Regions from separate parts of the Ralstonia pickettii genome, predicted to be linked through region 1. Evidence: predicted binding sites of a transcription regulator. Region 1 holds the regulator's gene; the other holds the start of a gene.

Region 1 (7,348 bases):
CGTTCGACTGGGACGACGAAGCCCGCTTCGGCCCCTTCGCCGCGCACTTCTGCGCCGTGCAGCACTGGTCCGCGCGCGGCCTGTACGACCGCAACCGGACGCTGTGGGGCAGCTGGGCGCTACTGCATCCGCACCTGCGCTTCTGGTTCTCGGGCGATCTGGGGTATTCGCAAGACACGCGCGACATCGGTACGCGCTTCGGCCACTTCGATGTGGCGGCCATTGCCGTGGGCGCCTACGAGCCGCGCTGGTTCATGAAGGCGCAGCACATCGACCCGGCGGAAGCCGTGCAGGTCATGCAAGACATCGGCGCACGGCAGGCCGTGGGCATTCATTGGGGCACGTTCGAGCTGACGGACGAAGCGCTGGACCAGCCCATCACCGACCTGGCCCACGCGCTGAAGGCCGCCAACGTGCCCGCCGAGCGCTTCCTTCTCTTCAAGCACGGCGAGACCCGCGTGTGGGATGCCGCCGCGTCGCGGCTCGTGACCGACGTGCCCGAAGTAACCGACGTGCCGAAAGAAAAAGCGCGGCCGCGAGATGACTCGCTGGCCGCGCAGTAAGAAACTGGCAGGTCAGGCACAGACCCGGCGTCGCTCGCCATTGGCGGCGGCGCTCGGGTGATATCGGATCAGGTCGGCGTCGGCAGCCACGCACGATCGCGCAGCCGCGAGCGGATGCGGGCAATCGCCTGGCTATGGATCTGACACACGCGCGATTCCGATACGCCCATCACGGCGCCGATTTCACGCAGGTTCAGATCCTGCTCGTAGTAGAGGCTCATCATGAGCTTTTCGCGCTCGGGCAGTGCCTCGATGGCGGCGACCACCGATTCGCGCAGGTCGTGGTCCAGCAGTTGGTCCAGCGGCGTGGCGTCGTTCTCGGGCGCACGGTTCTCGATGAAGGCGTCGGCGTCTTCGCGATCGAAATCTTCGTAATACAGCAGCTGGCTGCCTTGCAGGTCGACCAGCTGCTTCTGGTATTCGGCCAGCGACATGCCCAGCGCTGCGGCAATCTCGGTTTCGGTGGGCGCGCGGCCCTTCTGCTGCTGGAGCTTCTGGATTGCCTGCTCGATCGTGCGCGCGTTGCGGCGCAGGCCGCGCGGCAGCCAATCCGAGCCGCGCAGTTCGTCCAGGATCGCGCCGCGGATACGCTGGGCCGCGTAGAACTCGAACTGCACACCCTGCGTTTCCTCATAGCGCGACAGCGCGTCGAGCAAGCCCATCATGCCGGCCTGGATCAGGTCGTCCAGCTCAACGCTGGCCGGCAGCTTGACCATCATCTGGTTGGCAATGCGACGCACGAGCGGTGCGTACGTGGCCATCTCGTCGGACTTGGTCTTGCGACCGGTTGCGGTGTACATATCCATGCCTGCCTTTGACGCTTCGTTCATGCTGCGCCTCAATAAACCAATTCGGCCGCGCGTGCGGTGGCGCCGGGTGTCGCTGTCGATGCCGACATTGACGTTGCTTGCGCCGATTCATCTGCCGGCTCCTGAGCCGGTGCCCGCGCCGACATGACCACCCGTGACGGCGCACTGCCATCACCGGCTTGGGCCTCGGCGCTGGCCCAGCTCAACATTTCTTCGGCAAGCTGGCGGAAGGCCATGGCCGAAGGCGATGCGGGAAACGCACTCGCCACGGGCTTGCCGAGCGAGAGCGCGAGTTCTACGTGCCGGTCCTCGGGGAGGTAGCCGGCGAAATCGATCCGGGTGTTCAGGTACTGGCCCACGGTGTTGGCCAGGTTGCCGAACACGCGCACGGCGGAATCCACCGAATGCGCGCCGCACACCACGGTGCGGATGCCGGCGCCGCCTTGCAGCACGGCGGTTTTCTTGAGCAGCGTGTAAGCGCTCTTGATGCCTTCCGGACCATCCGAGAAGGTCAGCAGCACGTCGTCGCACGCTTCGGCCACGGTGCCCAGCGCCCGCGTGCCGAAATGCGCTGCCACGAGGGTCACATCCGCCGTCTCGTCGTGCTCCTCAAGCACACCGGCCATGGCCAGCACGGTCTGCGCGCTCACCACAGCGGTATCGCGGCCCATGCCGGACAGCGCGATGCGCAGGTTGTCGACAAAGTCATCGACCTGCTCTTCCGCGCCGATCACGAGCACGCGGCGGGCAGCGGCATGACCGAGCATGCGCCGCAGCCCTGCGGCTTGATCCTTGGCGAATGGCGTCGTCATGGTCGCCCCCTTGTCAGGCGAAATCGAAAGCGGCCAGGCCGGGTTCGCGGTTGCCTGCGTTGCGTGACACCGCACCCTGGGCCACGAGCAGCGATTCGTCCGAATCCAGCGTGAACGACGACTGCTCCGCACCGGCCCGGAACGAGCGGTGGATGAGCAGCTTCTTGTTCGGCACCGCGATGTCTTCCGGCACTCGCTGGCCGTACGACACGTAGTGCAGCGGCAGGCGGCGGCGGATCATCACGTCCATCGCGTGGCCCACGGAAGCGGCCTCGTCGATCTTGGTCAGGATGCAGCCGGCCAGGTTGGCGTCGCGGTAGGCACCCACGACTTCATCGAGCGTCTTGCCGTTGCTGGCAGCGTTGAGCAGCAGCAGGCGCTTGATCGACGGGCCCACGGCGTGCAGCATCGCCATCTGTTCGGACACGGCGCGGTCGCGCTGGCTCATGCCGATGGTGTCGATCAGCACGACGTGCTTCTCGCGCAGGTCGTTCAGCGCCAGGCTCAGGTCTTGCGCGTCTTTCACGGCATGCACCGAGACGCCCAGGATCTTGCCGTAGATGCGCAGCTGTTCGTGGCCGCCGATCCGGTAGCTGTCGGTCGACAGCAGTGCCACACGTGAGGCGCCATGGCGCAGCACGAAGCGTGCGGCCAGCTTGGCGGTCGTGGTGGTCTTGCCCACGCCGGTCGGGCCCATCAGGGCAAACACGCCGCCCTGGTCGAGCAGGCTGTTTTCATCCGACACGGTGCTCAGGTTCTTTTCAATCGCACGCTGCACAAAATCCAGCGCGCCTTCGTACGTGTCGTGCTGCGGCATGTTCTCCAGCACGTAGCGCGTGAGCTGCGCCGAGAACCCTGCGTTGAGCATGGTCTGGAACAGGCGCGTACGCACCGGGTCGCCCAGCTTCACGCCCAGCGAGGCCAGGCTCGACATGGCGTCGTTCAGCGTGCTCTTGAGCGTTTCGATCTCGCCGACCATGCGGCGGGTCATCACGTCGGTCTCGGCACGGATGCTTTCCTTCACGTCGGCCTGGAAGGCCGAACGCTGCAGGCTCACGTCATCACGCGGGGCTTCGGGCTTGGCCATCGTGTCCTCCACGCGGACGAAAATGTCGGACGCCTTGCCTGCGTCGGCTTGCGCGTCGATGCGGGCCTTCACAGGCGCTTCGGCCTTCTGCTGTTCTGCACGGAGGTTGCGGGCCTGGGCTTCCACGCGCTCGGCAAAGCTGCGCAGCGAAACCGGGCGCTCTTCCTGTTCATGTGCCTGCTCGCGTGGCTGCTCACGGCGTGCGGCAAAGCGGGCGGTCGATTCCATCGCCGGCTCCTCGTCTTCCACTGCGGTGCGGCGGGCGATGAATTGGGCGGTGCTGGCCAGGGCTTGCGCCGCGGACTGGGCAACCTCGGCATTGGCGCGGTCCAGCGACAGGCCAGCCAGCATGCGGGTGGACGCTGCCAGCGCATCTTCTTCGCCGAAGGCCACGTCGTCATCCACGCGCGTTTGCAGCGTGCGGCCGGCCGGCTTGGCCACCGGAGCAACCGGGGCTGCCGGAGCTTCATCCGGTGCCGGCGCGCGGCGCGAAGCAATGAAGCGGTTACGCAGACGGGCCAGCGCGTTGGGTGCCGGGGTCTCGGCCTGCGGGGCTTCATCCGCCGGTGCCTGCGCGGCAGCCACCGTTGCGGTTGCAGCGGCAATCGGTGCGGGCTCGGGAATCGGGGCCGGTGCCGTGGGACGGCGCTGCGCCGTCCGGGGCGCCGACGACTGCGTGTCGACCAGCGCATCCACGTGCGAATCGGATGCCGCGATGATCTCGATGCCGCCGGGAATGGCGCGGTTCGACAGGATCAGAGCGCCATCGCCCAGTTGGTCGCGGACCTTGCGCAGAACGTCACGCGACGTCAGTCCGGTAAATCGATGCATTTTCATGCGCGGCCTCCAAGCATGGCGACAACCTTAATCGTTCGGTGATCTGGAATTTCTGCGTGCGACAGCACGCGCAGGCTCGGTGCGGCACGCTTGAACAGGCGGGCGAGCATCGGGCGCAGTGCGGGCGGCACGAGCAGGACGCCGGTCTGACCCATCTGTTCGTGCTGCCGCGACGAGTCCGCTGCCGCCTGCATGAGCGAGTCGGCCAGTTGCGGTTCGATCGGGCCGGCGTTAGAGCCAACGACGCTTTGCAGCAAGATGTTCTCCAGATTCGGGTCAAGCGTGACGACCTGCATTTCGGTCTTGTTCGGGAAGAGCTGCTGGGCAATCGCCCGGCCCAGCGCCACACGCACGGCGGCGGTGAGTTCGGCGGGGTCTTGCGTCCTGCCTCCGTGCTCCGCCAGCGTCTCGACGATGGTGCGGATATCGCGGATGTGCAGGCCTTCGTCCAGCAGGTTCTGCAGCACCTTCTGCACGGTCGCGACGGGCAACAGCTTCGGCACAACGTCTTCGACCAGCTTCGGTGCTTCCTTGCCCAAATGATCGAGCAATTGCTGGACTTCCAAACGGCCGAGAAGCTCGGTGCTATGGGTGTAAATCAACTGATTGACGTGCGTGGCGATGACCGTGCTGCAGTCGACCACGGTGTAACCCTCGGCCTGCGCGCGATCGCGCACATCGGCAGTGATCCACATGGCAGGCAGACCAAAGGTCGGGTCCACGGTCGGGGTGCCGGGCAGTTGCGTGCCCAGTCGACCACCGAGGCCACCCATGCCGCCATGACCCCCCATGCCGTCCTGGCCGCCCGGGTTGATGGCGAGGAACTTGCCCTGCTGCACTTCGCCGTGGCCGATTTCCACACCCTTGAGGGTGATGCGGTACGACGACGGGCCCAGCTCCAGGTTGTCGCGGATGTGTACCACCGGCGCCAGGAAACCCATGTCCTGCGTGAACTTCTTGCGGATGCCCTTGATCCGGCGCAGCAGCTCGCCGTCCTGGCTCTTGTCGACCAGCGGGATCAGGCGGTAGCCGATTTCCAGGCCCAGCACGTCGACCCACGCAACGTCGTCCCAGCTCGCCTCGGGCGTATCCACCGGGGCAATGGCCTGCAGCACGGGCTCGATCTCGGGCACTTCGCGCTTCTTCTTGAGGTACCAGCCCAGGTAGCCCAGGCCGCCGCCAAACAGCACGAACGGGATGTGCGGCATGCCCGGCACCAGGCCCAGCAGGCCGAGCACGCCGGCAGTGGTCATCAGCACCATCGGCATGGCAAACAGCTCGCTCGACAGTTGCTGGCCGACGTCCTTGTCGGTGGAGACGCGGCTGACCATGATGCCCGCTGCGGTGGAGATCACCAGCGCGGGAATCTGCGCGACAAGGCCGTCACCGATGGTCAGCAGCGTGTAGTTGGTGGCGGCGTGGCCCACGTCCATGCCGTGCTGGAGCACGCCCACGGCCAGGCCGCCGACGATGTTGATCAGCAGGATGGCGATACCCGCCACCGAATCGCCGCGCACGAACTTGCTGGCACCGTCCATGGAGCCGAAGAATTCAGCTTCCTGGGCGATCTCCGTGCGGCGCCTGCGGGCCTCGTCTTCGCGGATGAGGCCGGCGTTCAGGTCGGCGTCGATGGCCATCTGTTTGCCGGGCATCGCATCGAGCGTGAAGCGCGCGCTGACCTCGGCGATACGGCCCGCGCCCTTGCTGATCACCATGAAGTTGATGATCACCAGGATGACGAACAGCACGATGCCGACGGTGTAGTTTCCGCCCACGAGGAAGTGGCCGAACGCCTCGATCACCTTGCCGGCGGCGTCGGGGCCGGTGTGGCCTTCCATCAGCACCACGCGCGTGGACGCCACGTTCAGCGACAGCCGCATCAGCGTGGTGATCAGCAGGATGCTCGGGAACGACGAGAAATCCAGCGGCTTGAGCGTGTGCATGCTGATCAGCAGCACGATGATCGACAGCGCGATGTTGAAGGTGAACAGCAGGTCCAGGATGAACGGCGGCAATGGCAGCACCATCATCGCCAGGATCAGGATGATGAGCACCGGGCCCGCGGCCGAGCGGTAGTCGCCCTTGCGCAGGATGTCGGTGACTCGGAGCAGTGCGGCGTTCATTGGCGGGGCGTGCAGCGGGGGGCTTTTCGATGGATGCCATCTTGCAGGCGGCATCGCCAAATCGAAGAAGCGAGAAAGCCGCCCAAAAGGCGGCTTTTCGTTGAAATACCCTCCCACCGGGGGGTGCGCTTCTACCCCTTCACGCCGCCAGGGGGGCCTGGGGGTGCGTCGTACCAGACTTTCATACAGAATCGCGTACTCAAATGGGCTGTGCCCATGCTGTCCCTCAACCGCTCCCCTTTCGATACCCTCGCGCTGCAGCAGCGGCCTGGTCGTATGCGCCATGCCGCCAGGGATGCTGGGTATGGGACTTGCAAATCATCCTGAAACGCCGCCCACCAGAGCCGGATCCAGGCAACGCCGCACGACGGTGGTGCAGTGCCCGGTGCGTGGATGCACCAACCCGATCATAGGCAACGTTCAATGAAGCGCCCCACCTCTGGATTACCGGACATCCATGATTGTTTGCCGGACTGGCCGTTCATCCGATGAGCGGCACCATGGACCATCAGCTTCATCACGCAAGCAGCGCCGTCGCAGCAAACCCTCCCCATGCCGCCCGGCACACGATGCTCGAAGACGTCTACGGCATGGCCGTCGGCATGATGTTTATCGTGACGGGGGTGGTGTTGCTCAGCGCGGCCGGACTCGTGACCGGTGGCATTGCAGGGATCGCGTTGCTCGTGTCGTATGTCGCGCCGCTGTCGGTCGGCACCATTTTCACGTTGGTCAACGTGCCGTTTTTCGTGTTCGCCTATTTCGTGATGGGCCCCCGTTTTGCCATCAAGTCGACGCTGGCCAGTTGTGGCATCACCCTCCTGCTTGCGGTGACGCGGCAGGCCTTGCACATCGATTTTGAGAGCCCGCTGTTTGCAGCGGTGGTGGGCGGGACGCTCAACGGCATGGGGGTGTTGGCGCTCGCCCGGCATGGCTCCGGCGTGGGCGGCACGGGCGTCCTGACGCTCTGGCTGCAGCGCACGCGGGGCATCAATGCGGGGATCGTACAGGTGGCCATCGATTCGATGATTCTGCTGACATCGCTCCTGGTGATTCCGACCGGCCGCGTGGGGTGGTCGGCACTCAGCGCAGTCGCCATGAGCGCGATGGTGATCGCATG
Region 2 (7,348 bases), 690 kb from region 1:
GCGGCGCAGCAGCCAGCCGGCCGCCACGATCATCGCCAATACTACAAACAGCCCGCCTAGGGTGCGGGCCCAATCCACTGCATGGTTCATTTCAACACCTTGCCCGGGGGGAGCATTGGTTGCTGTCAGGGTGCCGAGTGACGGCGTATTTGTGCGGCTTAACGGTTCAACTTACGGATGCGTTCCGACGGCGTGATGATGTCGGTCAGGCGGATGCCGAACTTCTCGTTGACGACCACCACTTCACCTTGGGCGATCAGGTAACCGTTGACAAGGACATCCATCGGCTCACCGGCCAGTGCGTCGAGTTCCACCACCGAACCCTGCGCAAGCTGCAGCAGGTTCTTGATGGGCACCTTGGTGCGGCCCAGTTCCACCGTCAGCTGCACGGGGATGTCCAGGATCATGTCGATGTCGTTGCGCTGCGCAGCACCCAGGCCATCGGCCGTCAGGGGCTTGAACACCGGGCTGGACTCGGCGGCCGGCGGGTTGGCCGCCGCACGCTGCGCGGCTTCCAGGGCCATGGCCTCTTCCATCGTCATCTCGACATCGACGTCGTCGGCGTTGGCTTCGGGGTTCATGGTCGGTTCAGTTGTCATCGTCAGACTCCGTGGCAGACTCGCTGCCGCTCATATTCAGCATGCGGTTGACCCGCAGCGCGTATTGGCCGTTGAACGTGCCGTAGTTGCATTCCATGACGGGCACGCCGTCTACCTTGGCGGTCACGCAGTCATCCAGCTCCAGCGGAATGACGTCGCCCACCTTCATGTTCAGGATGTCCGACACCTGCACCTTGGCCGTGGCGAGGTCGGCAATCAGTTCGACCTCGGCGGTCTGCACCTGTTGCGACAGCAGTCGCAGCCAACGCTTGTCCACTTCCAGCGCTTCGCCCTGGATGGCGGAAGTGAGCCGGTCGCGGATCGGCTCGATCATTGTGTAGGGCATGCAGATGTGCACGTCGCCGCCGTTGCTGCCCAGCTCGATGCTGAAGCTGGTGGTGACCACCACTTCATTGGGCGTGGCCACGTTGGCGAACTCGGTGTGCATTTCCATGCGCAGGAATTCGAAATCGATCGGGTAGACCGGCTGCCACGCCTTGGCGTAGTGCTCGAAGACGAGGTGCAGCATGCGCTGGATGATGCGCTGCTCGACGTCGGTAAAGTCGCGGCCTTCCACGCGCATGTGGAAGCGGCCATCGCCGCCGAACAGGTTGTCGACCACCAGGAAGATCAGATTGGGGTCGAACACGAACAGCGCCGTGCCGCGCAGCGGCTTGACGTGCACGAGGTTGAGCGAAGTCGGCACCACCAGGTTGCGGATGAACTCGCTGTACTTCTGCACCTTCACCGGCCCGACGGAGATCTCCGCGTTGCGCCGCATGAAGTTGAACAGCCCGATGCGCCAGTTGCGCGCGAACCGCTCGTTGATGATTTCGAGCGTGGGCATGCGCCCACGGACGATGCGCTCCTGCGAGCCCAGGTTGTACGAGCGTATGCCCGAGGGGTCGGCGGCTTCGACGGGGTCGTCGTCCGCGTCATCGGACACGCCCTTCAGGAGCGCGTCGATTTCCTCCTGGGAAAGAAACTCTTCCTTGAGCATGTCACTGGATCACAAAGTTGGTGAACAAGACATCTGCAACCGGCGATTCCTTGCCGACAGCCTTGAAGACGTGTTCGCACAGTTCAACGATTTCCTTGGCCAGCTTGACCTTGCCATCTGCCGGATACAGCTCGGTGGGCGTCTTGCTGGCCAGCAGCATCAGGACCTTGCTGCGCAGTTCCGGCGTGTAGGTCTTGATCTGTTCTTCGGCATGCTTGTCGAAGCTCTTGAACGTGATGCCGATCTGCAGATAACGGTCGTTGCCCTCTTCGGGCTGCAGATTGACGGTCAGCGTTTCCATCGGCACGAACACCGGCTCTTTCGGCTTGGGCGGTGCGGCGGGGCCGGACGCGGCGTGAGTGCCGCCTCCGAGGAAGAACCAGGCGGCGCCGCCGCCCATGCCGACGAGCAGGAGCACGATCAGGATGATCAGCAGCAGCTTGGTGGAGCCGCCCTTTGCGGGGGCGGGGGCGGTAGTGGCAGCAGCTTCAGCCATGGGGATCACTCGGGGACTAAGGGGGGGTGGGCTTTCCCGGCTCGCGTCGCGCAAGACACCGTAAAACAACGCAACGTACAGAGTCGGGTTCTCGGATGGCATTCTTCCCCACCTCTGTCCAGCTCATTCCAGCAAGAAACGCGGTCAATCCCGCTTATCTCGGGCGTTTGCGGTGGACGGTGTCGCCTGTAGTTCGCGCCATAAGTAAATAAAGAGTCACTTTTTGGGGCGATGAGGCCTGCCGCAGTGCACTCCGTCCCCGCCGGTGCAGGGGCATGCCGAAAAGTGACGCTGGCCCGAAAGATTTGCCCGCGCCTGCCGTTGTAATAAGGGAAGGCGCCGGTACGTTCCGGCCCTGCATATCTGCGTTGCCTTGCCGGAAGCCGCCTTGAATTCCTTGCCCTTTCCCACCCGTGTTGACCTTGCGCACGTCGATGCCGATGGCTTGCCGGCTGACTGTCCTGCACGCGGCGCACTGCCGGGCTTCTGCCCGAAGCTGGACCTGCTGTCGATGGTCAATGCGCTGACGGAGGGCATCCTCGTGTGCGGGGCGGATCGCCGCGTCACCTATGCCAACCCGAGCGCCGCGCGGCTGCTGGGTTTGCCGGTGGAAGCGCTGGTGGGGCGCCTGCTGCCCACGGTGGTCACCTCTGCCGTGGACGAATTCGACGCCTCCATCCACGAGGCGGACTGGCCCGATCAGGACGTGATCGCCGAGGGCCAGCCGCAGTTGAACCAGATTTTCGGAATGCACTGCGTAGATGGCCGCACGGTGTGGGTTTCCAGCAACTGGACGCCACTGTTTGCCGATGGCGGCCATTCGATGACGGCCTCGGCGCGCGCCTCGGAAGCCGGCGCCACGCCCTATTCGGTGCTGGTGTCGCTGGTCGACATCACGCAGATCCGCGAAGCGCAGCAGCGCATCCGACATCTCGCTACGCACGACACGTTGACCGGGCTGCTGAACCGCTCTGCGCTGGAAGACCGGCTGGAGCACGCGCTGGCGCTTGCGCGCCGCAACCAGTCACGCGTCTCGGTCATGTTTCTGGACCTGGATCGTTTCAAGAACGTCAACGACACGCTGGGCCACCAGTTTGGCGACATGCTGCTCCGCGAAGTGGCGGCCCGCCTGCAGGCCTGCGCACGTGAAGCCGACACCGTCGCGCGCCTGGGTGGCGACGAATTTGTCGTCATGCTCGAGGCGCTCGATGGCCTGGGCACGCGGCGCGTGGCCGAGCGCATCCTCTCGGCCATCAGCGCGCCCTTCCATATTGAGGGGCAGGAGCTGTATCTGGGCGTGTCGATCGGGATTGCCGTGGCACCGCACGACGGCGACGATCCGAACACGCTGCTGCGCAAGGCCGACGCCGCCATGTACCTGGCCAAGGAGCGTGGGCGCAATAACTTCCAGACCTTTACCAGCGACCTGGACGACCGCGTCTCGCGCCGCTTCCGCATTGAATCGGGCCTGCGCCGCGCGGGCGACCGCAACGAGTTCTACGCCGACTACCAGCCGCGCGTGGATGTAAGGAGCGGCCGTATCGTCAGCGTGGAAGCGCTCATCCGCTGGAACTCGGCCGACTTCGGCCGCTTGATGCCCGGCCAGTTCATTCAGGACGCCGAAGAAACCGGCCTCATCGTCGAGATCGACCGCTGGATTCTGCGCGCCGCCTGCGACCAGCTTGCGCGCTGGCGCCGCATCGGGCTGCCGGACTTGCGCATGTCGATCAACCTGTCGGGCCAGGCATTCAGTTCCGGGCAGTTGAGCGGGATGGTGCGTGGCGCGCTATTGACCAGCGGCTTGCCCGGCAACGCGGTCGAGCTGGAGATGACCGAAGGCATTCTGATTCGCGACGATCCGTCATTGCATGCGCTGCTGACCGAGCTGCGCGCGATGGGCGTATCGCTGGCGCTGGACGATTTCGGTACCGGATATTCATCGCTGTCGTATCTGCACCGCTTCCCGATCGATACGCTGAAGATCGACCGGTCGTTCGTGCAAGACCTGCCGCACGTGGTCGAGCGCGCGGCCATCACGCGGGCCATCATCATGATGGCGCAAGCCATGGGAATGAAGACCGTGGCCGAAGGCGTGGAAACCCTCGGCCAGCTTGAATTCTTGCGCGAAGTCGGCTGCGACGAGTTTCAGGGCTATCTGCTGACGCGGCCGCTGGAGCCGGCAGCGGTGCAGGACCTCGTGCGCGAGAACGCCCGCCGTTACGGCGAGCGTGTCCCGCGGTTCTCATAGCGTGCTCAGATCTGCAAGCTGTTGCTGACCACGTACATGGTCAGCTCGGCGTTGTTGCGCAGCTTCATCTTCGAGAGCACGCGCCCCCGATAGACGCTCACTGTCTTGACACTGATCTGCAGTGCCTCGGCAATCTCGCCCAGCGTGCGGCCGGAGCCGAGCATGCGCAGGGTCTGGAATTCGCGGTCGGACAGGATGTCGTGGCGGGGCTTGTCCCAGTCGACATTCAGGTTGTCGGCCAGGACTTCCACAAGGTCCGAAGGCAAGTATTTCTTGCCCTTGGAGATGGCGTTGACAGCGGCCAGAAGCTGCGGCTGGCTCGCGTCCATCGGCAGATAGCCGGCGGCGCCCGCCTTGAGGGCCCGCACGGCCAGCAGCGCTTCAGGGTGCCGACCCAGCGCCAGGACAGCCAGGCGGGCGTGCTGTTGACGCACGGTCTTGATGGTCTGGAATTCGTCTCCGGTGGCCGATTCCACCGAGAAGAGCATGACGTCCCACTCGCGCTGGGCGAGGAGGTCGTTGTTGGCATCGCGCAGGTCCGGCACGGCTTCGATCTGGCGGGCCAGTCGTGAATCCTTGAGGATCTGGCGCAGGCCGACACGGGCAATATCGTGCGGTTCGACGATCAGGACATTGAGCATGGTGGGTGTTGCGGGTCAAACGCGGGCTCGCTTCGAGCTCTTCTTTCCGCCGGCAGGCCTTGGGCCGTCCGGCGGGCTTGCAACTCCCCATCTGTGCCGTATGTGGCGCTCTATATAGAGAGATGCAGGCGCCTATGAACTGATCGAACGAGTATAGCCGAGGGCCTGCCGGCCAAGAAGCAGGCGCACCGCCTCTTTTGGAGGGGTGTCGCAAGTCAGGCGGCCGCAAGCCCAAACCGCCGCCGACGCACAAATTTGTCAAGGCGACCCTAAACTTTCCTCAGAGGCCACCGATAACCTGAGTACAACGCAGACCTGATCCCCTTCAAGTTGCAGGTCACGTTGCCCGGCCTAGCCGGAATTAGCAAACACGGGCAACAAACCATCGGGAAACTTAGGAGCCGTCATGTCCCTCAGCCTTAATACCAACATCTCGTCCCTGCAAACGCAGCAAGCACTGTCGGCATCGAAGGATGCCCTGCAGACCTCGCTGGAACGTCTGTCGACCGGCCTGCGCGTGAACAGCGCCAAGGACGACGCCGCTGCTTATGCTGTGGCCTCCAGCCTGACCACCACGCTGAACTCGCAAACGCAAGGTATCCAGAACTCCAACCAGGCGATGTCGTATCTGCAAACGGCCGACTCGTACCTGGGCCAGGTTGAAAACAACCTGCAACGTATGCGCCAACTGGCTGTGGAAGCCAACAACGGCGGTCTGTCGACCACCGACCAGGCCAACCTGGACAAGGAATACCAGAAGCTGGCCACCGCCAACAAGAACATCGAGACCAACGCGAACTACAACGGCAACAAGCTGTTCGACGGTTCGGTCACGTCCACGACGTTCCAATACGGCCAGAATGCGTCGACCGATGTGACCACGGTCACTAACGCCAACCTGGCGAGCTTCGGCACGCTGACCGGCACGAGCGTGACCTCGACCGCCAACGCGACCGCCGCACAGGCAGCCATCGACACCGACCTGACCAACCTGAAGGCGGCTCGCGCCAACCTGGGTGCTCAGCAAAGCGGTCTGACCTCGACGATCAACACGCTGACGTCGAACAACACTGCGCTGTCGGCAGCCAAGTCGTCCTTGATCGATACGGACTATGCGTCGGAAACGTCGAACATGACGCGTCAGAACATCCTGCAGCAAGCGGGTACGGCGATGCTGGCGCAAGCCAACTCGGCACCGAACAGCATTCTGAGCCTGCTGAAGGGCTAATCAGGCAGTTGAATGCAGTCCAGCCGCCTGGCGGTTGGGCCAAGGGCCGGCGCTCCTCGGGGCGTCGGCCTTTTTTCTTTTGTCGGATACCCCACTTCTTCGTGGGTGGCGCCTGCATAACCGGCCCTAAAGAAGCGGCAGCCAGTGCCGTTGTGTAGAGAGACTTCCGCCGGCGCAGATGCTTATCGGACCCGATCATGGCGACTACCACTACCTCCTCCTCGACCAGCAACTACGTACCGCCGATCTCCATTCCCGGTATCGGGACGAGCATCGACGTCAATTCGCTGGTGACCAGCCTCATGAAGGTGGAGAGCCAGCCGCTGACGCAGTTGCAGACGCAGCAAAGCTCGTACCAGACGCAGCTGTCGGCTGTGGGGTCGCTCAAGAGTGCGCTGTCGACCTTCCAGACCGCGCTGTCGAGCCTGACCAGCGCGTCGAACTACAGCGCCATGAAGGCCAGCGGCTACGACACCTCGATGCTGAGCGCGTCGGTGACGGGCTCGGCGCCTGCAGGTTCCTACGCGGTCAATGTCACGCAGCTTGCGCAATCGCAGGTGCTGGCGGCGCAGGGGCAAGCTTCCACCACCACCGCCATCGGCAGCGGCGCATCGACCACGATTTCGTTCTCGTTCGGCACGGTGTCGGGGGGCTCGCTTTCCGGCGGCAAGTACACCGGCTCGACGTTCACGCAAAACGGCAACCTGGCGGGTGGCTCGATCACGATCAACTCGTCCAACAACACGCTGGCGGGCATCCGCGATGCAATCAACTCGGCCAACCTGGGTGTTTCGGCCAGCATCGTGAACGATGGCAGCGGCAGCCCTTACCGTCTGGTGCTGACGTCCACTGCGGGCGGTTCCAGCTCGGAGATGAAGATTTCGGTGTCGGGCGACTCGACGCTGCAATCGCTGCTCTCGCAAGATCCGGCCGGCACACAGAACCTGACCGAGGTGACCACGGGCCAGAATGCCCTGGCCACCATCAACGGCATTGCCGTGCAAAGCCCGACCAACACGTTGTCGAACGTGGTGGATGGCACGTCGTTCACGCTGTCCAAGACGGGCAGCACCAACGTGACGGTGGCGAACGATCCGACCGCCACCACCACGGCTGTCACCAACTTCGTGAACGGC

The links. The regulator FliA, encoded in region 1, starts transcription of late flagellar genes. The targets are predictions, from matches to a motif close to CTAAAGTTTNNNNNNNNNNNGCCGNTA.
Region 2: fliD (flagellar filament capping protein FliD) is a predicted target of FliA. The motif match lies at 6,339-6,365, and genes of this name have one in related genera.

Annotation. Positions count from the first base shown of each region.
Region 1 is NZ_CP104382.1:389,058-396,405, reverse strand. It holds gene N5B55_RS18540 (MBL fold metallo-hydrolase) at 1-563, shown strand, start outside; gene N5B55_RS18535 (RNA polymerase sigma factor FliA) at 632-1,393, opposite strand; gene N5B55_RS18530 (MinD/ParA family ATP-binding protein) at 1,402-2,184, opposite strand; gene flhF (flagellar biosynthesis protein FlhF) at 2,198-4,108, opposite strand; gene flhA (flagellar biosynthesis protein FlhA) at 4,105-6,231, opposite strand; gene N5B55_RS18515 (YitT family protein) at 6,693-7,348, shown strand, end outside.
Region 2 is NZ_CP104382.1:1,231,949-1,239,296, reverse strand. It holds gene fliO (flagellar biosynthetic protein FliO) at 1-90, opposite strand, end outside; gene fliN (flagellar motor switch protein FliN) at 159-599, opposite strand; gene fliM (flagellar motor switch protein FliM) at 589-1,599, opposite strand; gene fliL (flagellar basal body-associated protein FliL) at 1,601-2,095, opposite strand; gene N5B55_RS22265 (putative bifunctional diguanylate cyclase/phosphodiesterase) at 2,607-4,343, shown strand; gene N5B55_RS22260 (LuxR C-terminal-related transcriptional regulator) at 4,349-4,984, opposite strand; gene N5B55_RS22255 (flagellin N-terminal helical domain-containing protein) at 5,391-6,212, shown strand; gene fliD (flagellar filament capping protein FliD) at 6,410-7,348, shown strand, end outside.